Regions from separate parts of the Ramlibacter sp. MAHUQ-53 genome, predicted to be linked through region 1. Evidence: predicted binding sites of a transcription regulator. Region 1 holds the regulator's gene; the other holds the start of a gene.
What was found. Region 1 encodes NrdR, which represses ribonucleotide reductase genes. Its sites were predicted from a motif close to CACNANATNTNGTG; they were not measured.
Positions count from the first base shown of each region.

Region 2: a site for NrdR is predicted at 2,147-2,160, ahead of ACT80S_RS13355 (ribonucleoside-diphosphate reductase subunit alpha). Genes of this name have one in related genera too.

Region 1 is NZ_JBQWTS010000001.1:307,099-310,493, reverse strand. It holds gene ACT80S_RS01380 (PilW family protein) at 1-55, opposite strand, end outside; gene pilV (type IV pilus modification protein PilV) at 79-570, opposite strand; gene ACT80S_RS01370 (GspH/FimT family pseudopilin) at 567-1,160, opposite strand; gene nrdR (transcriptional regulator NrdR) at 1,248-1,697, opposite strand; gene glyA (serine hydroxymethyltransferase) at 1,713-2,957, opposite strand; ZMP/ZTP riboswitch at 3,016-3,140, opposite strand; gene ACT80S_RS01355 (lytic transglycosylase domain-containing protein) at 3,166-3,395, opposite strand, start outside.
Region 2 is NZ_JBQWTS010000008.1:111,965-115,359, forward strand. It holds gene ACT80S_RS13355 (ribonucleoside-diphosphate reductase subunit alpha) at 1-1,976, opposite strand, end outside; gene ampD (1,6-anhydro-N-acetylmuramyl-L-alanine amidase AmpD) at 2,258-2,836, opposite strand; gene ACT80S_RS13365 (sigma-54-dependent transcriptional regulator) at 2,833-3,395, opposite strand, start outside.

The sequences.
Region 1 (3,395 bases):
CGACCAGGCCCAGCACCAGGCTGACCAGCATTTCCACGAGGCTGAAGCCGCGCACGCGGCGAGGGGGAGTGGAGGGTGTCACAGGCGGGAGCTGACCGAGAGTTTCTGGGCGCCCAGGCCGCCGCCGAGGCGGTCGTCCCAGAGGACATCGACGGCGCAGACGGCGCTGGCCTCGCAGCGCACGAGCGCGCACGTGGTGGTGTCGCCGGACTGGCCCAGGTGGGCCTTGAGGGCGTCGAGCCAGGCTCGCAGGCTGTCGGCGGCGAAGGTGGTGCCCGCGATGTCGCTGCTCACGCAGGCCGGCTTCTCGAGGCTGGCGCCGAGGTCGTAGGCACCCGTGGCGGCGGAGGCCCGGTCGGCGCGCAGGATGTCGAGCAGGTGCTGAGCCATCACCACGCCCTGGGTGCGCTGCAAGCTGCTCACGTTGCCCTGGAGGCTGCGCGCCTGGAGCGCGGCCAGGCCCAGCATGCCGATGCTCAGGACCAGCACCGCGACGAGCACCTCGATGAGGCTGGCGCCGCGGTGCGCCCGGGTCCGGGGGCGGGAGGGGCGTACGGGCAGGTGCCTCATGGCCCCGGACAGGTCCCCTGGATGCCGGCGACGCGCTCGACGACGACGCGGCCGGTCTGCTGCATCACGAGCTGGCGGGCCCGTGCATCGTTGCCCAGGCCCGGGTCCGCGCTGCACACCCTCAGCGTGCCGTTGGCGCGCGCCCCGCCGGAGGGGACGAAGGTGACGCGATCGGTCAGGGTGCCGTTGCCCCGCACACGCAGGTCGGCATCGAGCGGGGAGACCTGGTAGGTGAGGGTCTCGGTGCCGCTGCGCGAGCCGTTGCCGTCGGCGTCGATGAAGGTGATCCAGCCGCTGCCCCAGTGGCGCTTGGCATCGGTGTCGCAGGTGGACTGGTCCTGGCTGCGGCATACGGTGACACGCCGGCCCAGGCGCACGGCCAGCGCGCGCGCCTGCATCAGGCTGCCCGTGAGCTCGCTGGTGGCGGACGACAGGCGCGCCGCGGCGAGCTGGGTGCGGAAGGAGGGGGCGGCGAGGGCGCCGAGGACGGCCAGGATCGCGATGGCGACGAGGGACTCGACGAGCGTCACGCCGCGCGTGGAGCGCAGGGCGCCGGCGCGTGGGGCTCGGGCGGTCGCAGTCGTGGACATGCCGCGACTATGCGAGGCGCCCTTCCGGGCTCACAGGGTGTGCCGACGAATGCAGGCGACGGCCGGGCGGCCGGGCCCGTCGCGGGCTTATCTGCGGACTTCGTCGACGAGGGTCTTGAACTCGTCGATGTCCTCGAAGCTGCGGTAGACGCTGGCGAAGCGCACGTACGCCACCTTGTCCAGCTTCTTGAGTTCTCGCATCACCAGCTCGCCGATGCGCGAGGAGGGGATCTCGCGCACGCCGAGGTTCAGGAGCTTTTCCTCGATGCGCTCGATCGCGGAGTCGACCTGCTCGGTGCTCACCGGCCGCTTGCGCAGGGCGAGGTTGAGGGAGTCGAGCAGCTTGGCCCGCTGGTACTCGATGCGCCGGCCGTCCTTCTTGACGACGGCCGGGAACGAGACGTCAGGCCGCTCGTAGGTGGTGAAGCGCTTCTCGCAATGGGCGCACTGGCGGCGCCGGCGCACGATGTCGCCGTCTTCGGCGACACGCGTTTCCACCACCTGGGTGTCGGCGTTGCCGCAGAAGGGGCATTTCATCGTGCCGCTGCCGCTTTAGCCGTAGACCGGGAAGCGGCGGGTCAGGGCGTTGACCTTCTCGCGCACCGCGGCGATGTTGGCCGGATCGCGCGGGTTGTCCAGCACGTCGGCGATCAGGTTAGCCGTGATGCGGGCTTCTTCTTCCTTGAAGCCACGGGTGGTCATGGCCGGGGTGCCGATGCGCACGCCGCTGGTCACGAACGGCTTCTCGGGGTCGTTCGGGATGGCGTTCTTGTTGATGGTCATGTGGGCGTCGCCCAGCACGGCCTCGGCTTCCTTGCCGGTGATGCCCTTGGCGCGCAGGTCGACCAGCATCACGTGGCTCTCGGTGCGGCCGCTGATGATGCGCAGGCCACGCTGGGTCAGGGTCTCGGCGACGACCTGGGCGTTCTTCACGACCTGCTGCTGGTAGGCCTTGAATTCGGGCGTCAGGGCTTCCTTGAAGGCCACCGCCTTGGCGGCGATCACATGCATCAGCGGGCCGCCCTGCAGGCCGGGGAAGATGGCGGAGTTGATCGCCTTCTCGTGCTCGGCCTTCATCAGGATGATGCCGCCGCGGGGGCCGCGCAGGCTCTTGTGGGTGGTGGAGGTCACCACGTCGGCGAAGGGCACCGGGTTGGGGTACACGCCCGCGGCGATCAGGCCGGCGTAGTGGGCCATGTCCACCATGAAGATGGCGCCGACTTCCTTGGCGATCTTGGCGAAGCGCTCGAAATCGATGCGCAGGGCGTAGGCGGAGGCGCCGGCCACGATCAGCTTGGGCTTGTGCTCGCGGGCCTTGGCTTCCATCGCGTCGTAGTCGATCTCTTCCTTCTCGTTCAGGCCGTAGGAGACGACGTTGAACCACTTGCCCGACATGTTCAGGGGCATGCCGTGGGTCAGGTGGCCGCCTTCGGCCAGGCTCATGCCCATGATGGTGTCGCCGGGCTTGAGGAAGGCCAGGAACACGGCCTCGTTGGCGGAGGCGCCGCAGTGCGGCTGCACGTTGGCGGCATCGGCGCCGAACAGCTGCTTGACGCGGTCGATCGCCAGTTGCTCGGCGATGTCCACGTACTCGCAGCCGCCGTAGTAGCGCTTGCCGGGGTAGCCCTCGGCGTACTTGTTGGTCAGCTGGGTGCCCTGGGCCGCCATGACGGCGGGGGAGGCGTAGTTCTCGCTGGCGATCAGCTCGATGTGCTCTTCCTGCCGACGGTTTTCGGCCTGGATCGCGGCGAACAGTTCAGGATCGGTTTGCTCGATGAGGGTATTGCGGTGGTACACGGCGGCAGTCCTTCGGTCTTTTCAGACGGTGGTCCCTGATGTCGAACAAGCGTCGAACAAGGGCTGCCCAGGCGAACGGCGGATCACCGGCACGGCCGGCGGTACGCTCCCCCGTGGTGTCCCACGTCGGCGCGTGCCGCCTGCTCGAGGCGGACGCGCCTATCGCCAGTCGCGTACGGGCGTAAGTGTATCCGAGGCCCGGGGGGCTTCAGGACAGGGCGAGGGCGGCGACGCGCGCCGGCCCGGTCTCGGGCTTGTTGGCGCGCAGGCCGGTGGGGGCGGAGTGCGGCACGTTCTGGCCGGCCGCGACCTGCTTGAGGCGCTGGTGCTCGGCCAGCACCTTGTCGGCGTAGCCGTTGTCGTCCTCGACGTTGGCGGCGCCCACGTAGTAGCGCAGGCCCGCCTCGAGCGAGCCGGCGCGCTGGATGCACTCCTGCA
Region 2 (3,395 bases), on a different contig from region 1:
CCCATGCCCACCGGGCGGTGGCGCAGGTTGGAGTCACGCGCCTTCTTGACGGCGTAGTAGTTGATGTCGATCACGTTATCGAGCATGCGCATGGCCACGGAGACCGTGCGCTTGAGCTTGTCGTGGTCGATGGCGCCGTCCTTGAGGTGCTGGCGCAGGTTGATCGAGCCCAGGTTGCAGACGGCGGTCTCGGTGTCGCTGGTGTTCAGGGTGATCTCGGTGCACAGGTTGGACGAGTGCACCACGCCCACGTGCTGCTGCGGCGAGCGCACGTTGCAGGCGTCCTTGAACGTGATCCAGGGGTGGCCGGTCTCGAACAGCATGGTGAGCATCTTGCGCCACAGGTCGGCGGCCTGGACGGTCTTGCTCGGCTTGATCTCGCCGCGGCGGGCCTTCTCTTCGTAGGCGACGTAGGCCTTCTCGAACTCGGCGCCGTACAGGTCGTGCAGGTCCGGGCAGGTGGAGGGGGAGAACAGGGTCCACTCGCCCTTTTCCATGACGCGGCGCATGAACAGGTCGGGGATCCAGTTGGCCGTGTTCATGTCGTGGGTGCGGCGGCGGTCGTCACCCGTGTTCTTGCGCAGCTCGAGGAATTCCTCGATGTCCAGGTGCCAGGTCTCCAGGTAAGTGCAGACCGCACCCTTGCGCTTGCCGCCCTGGTTCACCGCCACGGCGGTGTCGTTGACGACCTTCAGGAAGGGGACCACGCCCTGCGACTCGCCGTTGGTGCCCTTGATGTGGGAGCCCAGGGCGCGCACGCGGGTCCAGTCGTTGCCCAGGCCGCCGGCGAACTTGGACAGCAGGGCGTTTTCCTTGATGGACTCGTAGATGCCGTCCAGGTCGTCCGGCACCGTGGTCAGGTAGCAGGAGGACAGCTGCGAGCGCAGCGTGCCGCTGTTGAACAGCGTCGGCGTGGACGACATGAAGTCGAAGCTGGAGAGGACTTCGTAGAACTCGATGGCGCGGGCTTCGCGGTCGATTTCGTTGAGGGCCAGGCCCATGGCGACGCGCATGAAGAAGGCCTGCGGCAGCTCGATGCGGGTCTTGCGCACGTGCAGGAAGTAGCGGTCGTACAGGGTCTGCAGGCCCAGGTAGTCGAACTGCTGGTCACGCTCGGCCTTCAGGGCGGCGCCCAGGCGGGCCAGGTCGTACTGCAGCAGCTCGGGATTGAGCAGCTCGCTGTCCACGCCCTTCTTGATGAAGGTGGGGAAGTAGTCGGCGTAGCTGGCGGCGGCCTCGGCGGGGGTGACGTCGCGGCCCAGGACCTCCTTGAAGATCGTGTGCAGCAGCAGGCGCGCGGTGGCGTAGGTGTAGTCCGGGTCCTTCTCGATCTTGGTGCGGGCGGCCAGGATGGAGGCCTTGTAGACCTCGTCCATCGGCACGCCGTCGTACAGGTTGCGCAGCGTCTCGGCGACGATGGGCTCGGCCTTCACGTCGGCGCCCAGGTTGGCGCAGGCGCTCTCGATCAGGGCCTTGAGCTGGGCGACATCCAGGGGGATGCGCTGGCCGCCGTCGGTGACATGCAGCTGGGGCTCGGCCGGCTTGGCGGCCTCGGGCTGCTTGGCGGCGCGCTCCTGGGCGCGGCGCTCGCGATACAGCACGTAGGCGCGGGCGATCTCGTGGTGGCCGCCGCGCATCAGGCCGAGTTCGACCTGGTCCTGCACGTCCTCGATGTGGAAGGTGCCGCCGCCCGGGCGCGAGCGCAGCAGGGCGCGCACCACGGCCTGGGTCAGGCCGTCGACGGTCTCACGCACGCTGGCAGAGGCGGCGCCCTGGGTGCCGTGCACCGCCAGGAAGGCCTTCATCAGCGCGATCGCGATCTTGTCCGGCGCGAAGGGCACGACCGCGCCGTTGCGTCGGATGATCTGGTAGTTGGCCAGGCCCTGGCCGGCGGCGCCGGCTTGGGACGCGGCGCCCGACGAGGCAGCGGCGCCGGTGAAGGCTTGTGCGGAGGGGGTGCTCAGGGCAGTTTGCATGGGACCTCGTGTGGTGTGTCTTCTCGTGTGTTTTGGATGGGCGCAAAGCGCACGCGCTGGGATTCGCCGGGGGTTGCGCGGTAGTGCCCGCTCACCTTTTGTGGTCGGAATTCGGCGATTCCGTGTCAACAACGCAGGCACTATATCTAGGGCCTGAGTGTATCGCAAGGCACCACATGTAGTGTTCTTGCCATTGACGAGAATTTCGCGCGCGACCTCGCGGCGGCGGCCTAGAACCTAGGGTGTGTCATCGGATTCCCTGGCCCGGGAACACGCTGAGTTCAGGAGGGCAGGGAGTCGCCGGCCCCGCCCAGGCTGCGGGCCAGCCGCGCCCAGTCGAAGCCGGGGCCCGGGTCGCGCTTGCGGCCGGGCGCGATGTGCTCGTGCCCGGCGATGTGGCGCACCGGGTAATGCTGCTGCAAGGCCGAGGCCAGGCTGGCGAGGGCCTCGTACTGCGCGGGCTCGAAGGGGTCGCCCTCCAGGCCCTCGAGCTCGATGCCGATCGAGTCGTCGTTGCAGTTGCCGCGCCCGCGCCACTGCGAGGCGCCGGCATGCCAGGCCCGCGCGTCGCAGCTGACGAACTGCCACAGCGCGCCGTCGCGTCGGATATAGAAATGCGCGGAGACCTGCAGCCCGCGGATCCCCTGGAAGTAGGGGTGGGCGTCCCAGTCCAGGGTGTTCGTGAACAGGCGCTGCACCTCGTCGCCACCGTACTGCCCGGGCGGCAGGCTGATGGAGTGGATCACCAGCAGGTCGATGCAGGCGCCGGCGGGGCGCGCGCCGAAGTTGGGCGAATCCAGCCGGCGCGCGAAGCGGTACCAGCCACCCTGGAACAGGGGCGCGGCGGGGGCTTCCCTCATGCGCGGTCGTCCGCCGCGTCGTCGGGGCCGGGCGTGGCGATGCCCAGGCGCGCGATGCGGTAGCGGATCTGGCGCAGGCTCAGGCCCAGGCGTTGCGCCGCGGCGGTGCGGTTGAAGCCGCTCTCGCGCAGGGCCCGCACCAGGATCTCGCGCTCGCGCTCGTCAAGCCAGGCCTGCAGGTCGGAGGGCAGGCCGGCGGCGGGGACGGCCTGCGCACCGGCGGCGGCCGCGGCGGGCAGGGGCGCCGGCGCGCTCACCGCGGGCTCGGCTTCGAGCGACAGGTCCAGTCCATCGCTCAGGGCCACGGCCCGGTGCAGCATGTTCTCCAGCTCGCGCACGTTGCCCGTGAGCGGCAGCGACTGCAGTTGCGCCAGCAGCCCGGGCGTCAGCGGCGGCACTGGCGTGCCGGCGTCCTGGGCGATGCGCGCGAGCAGCGCGGCGCACAGGGCCGGCAGGTCCTCGCGCCGCTCGCGCAGCGGCGGCACCAGGATCTCGATGACGTTGAGGCGGTAGTACAGGTCCTGGCGGAAGCGACCGGCCTGGACCTCGGCGGCGAGGT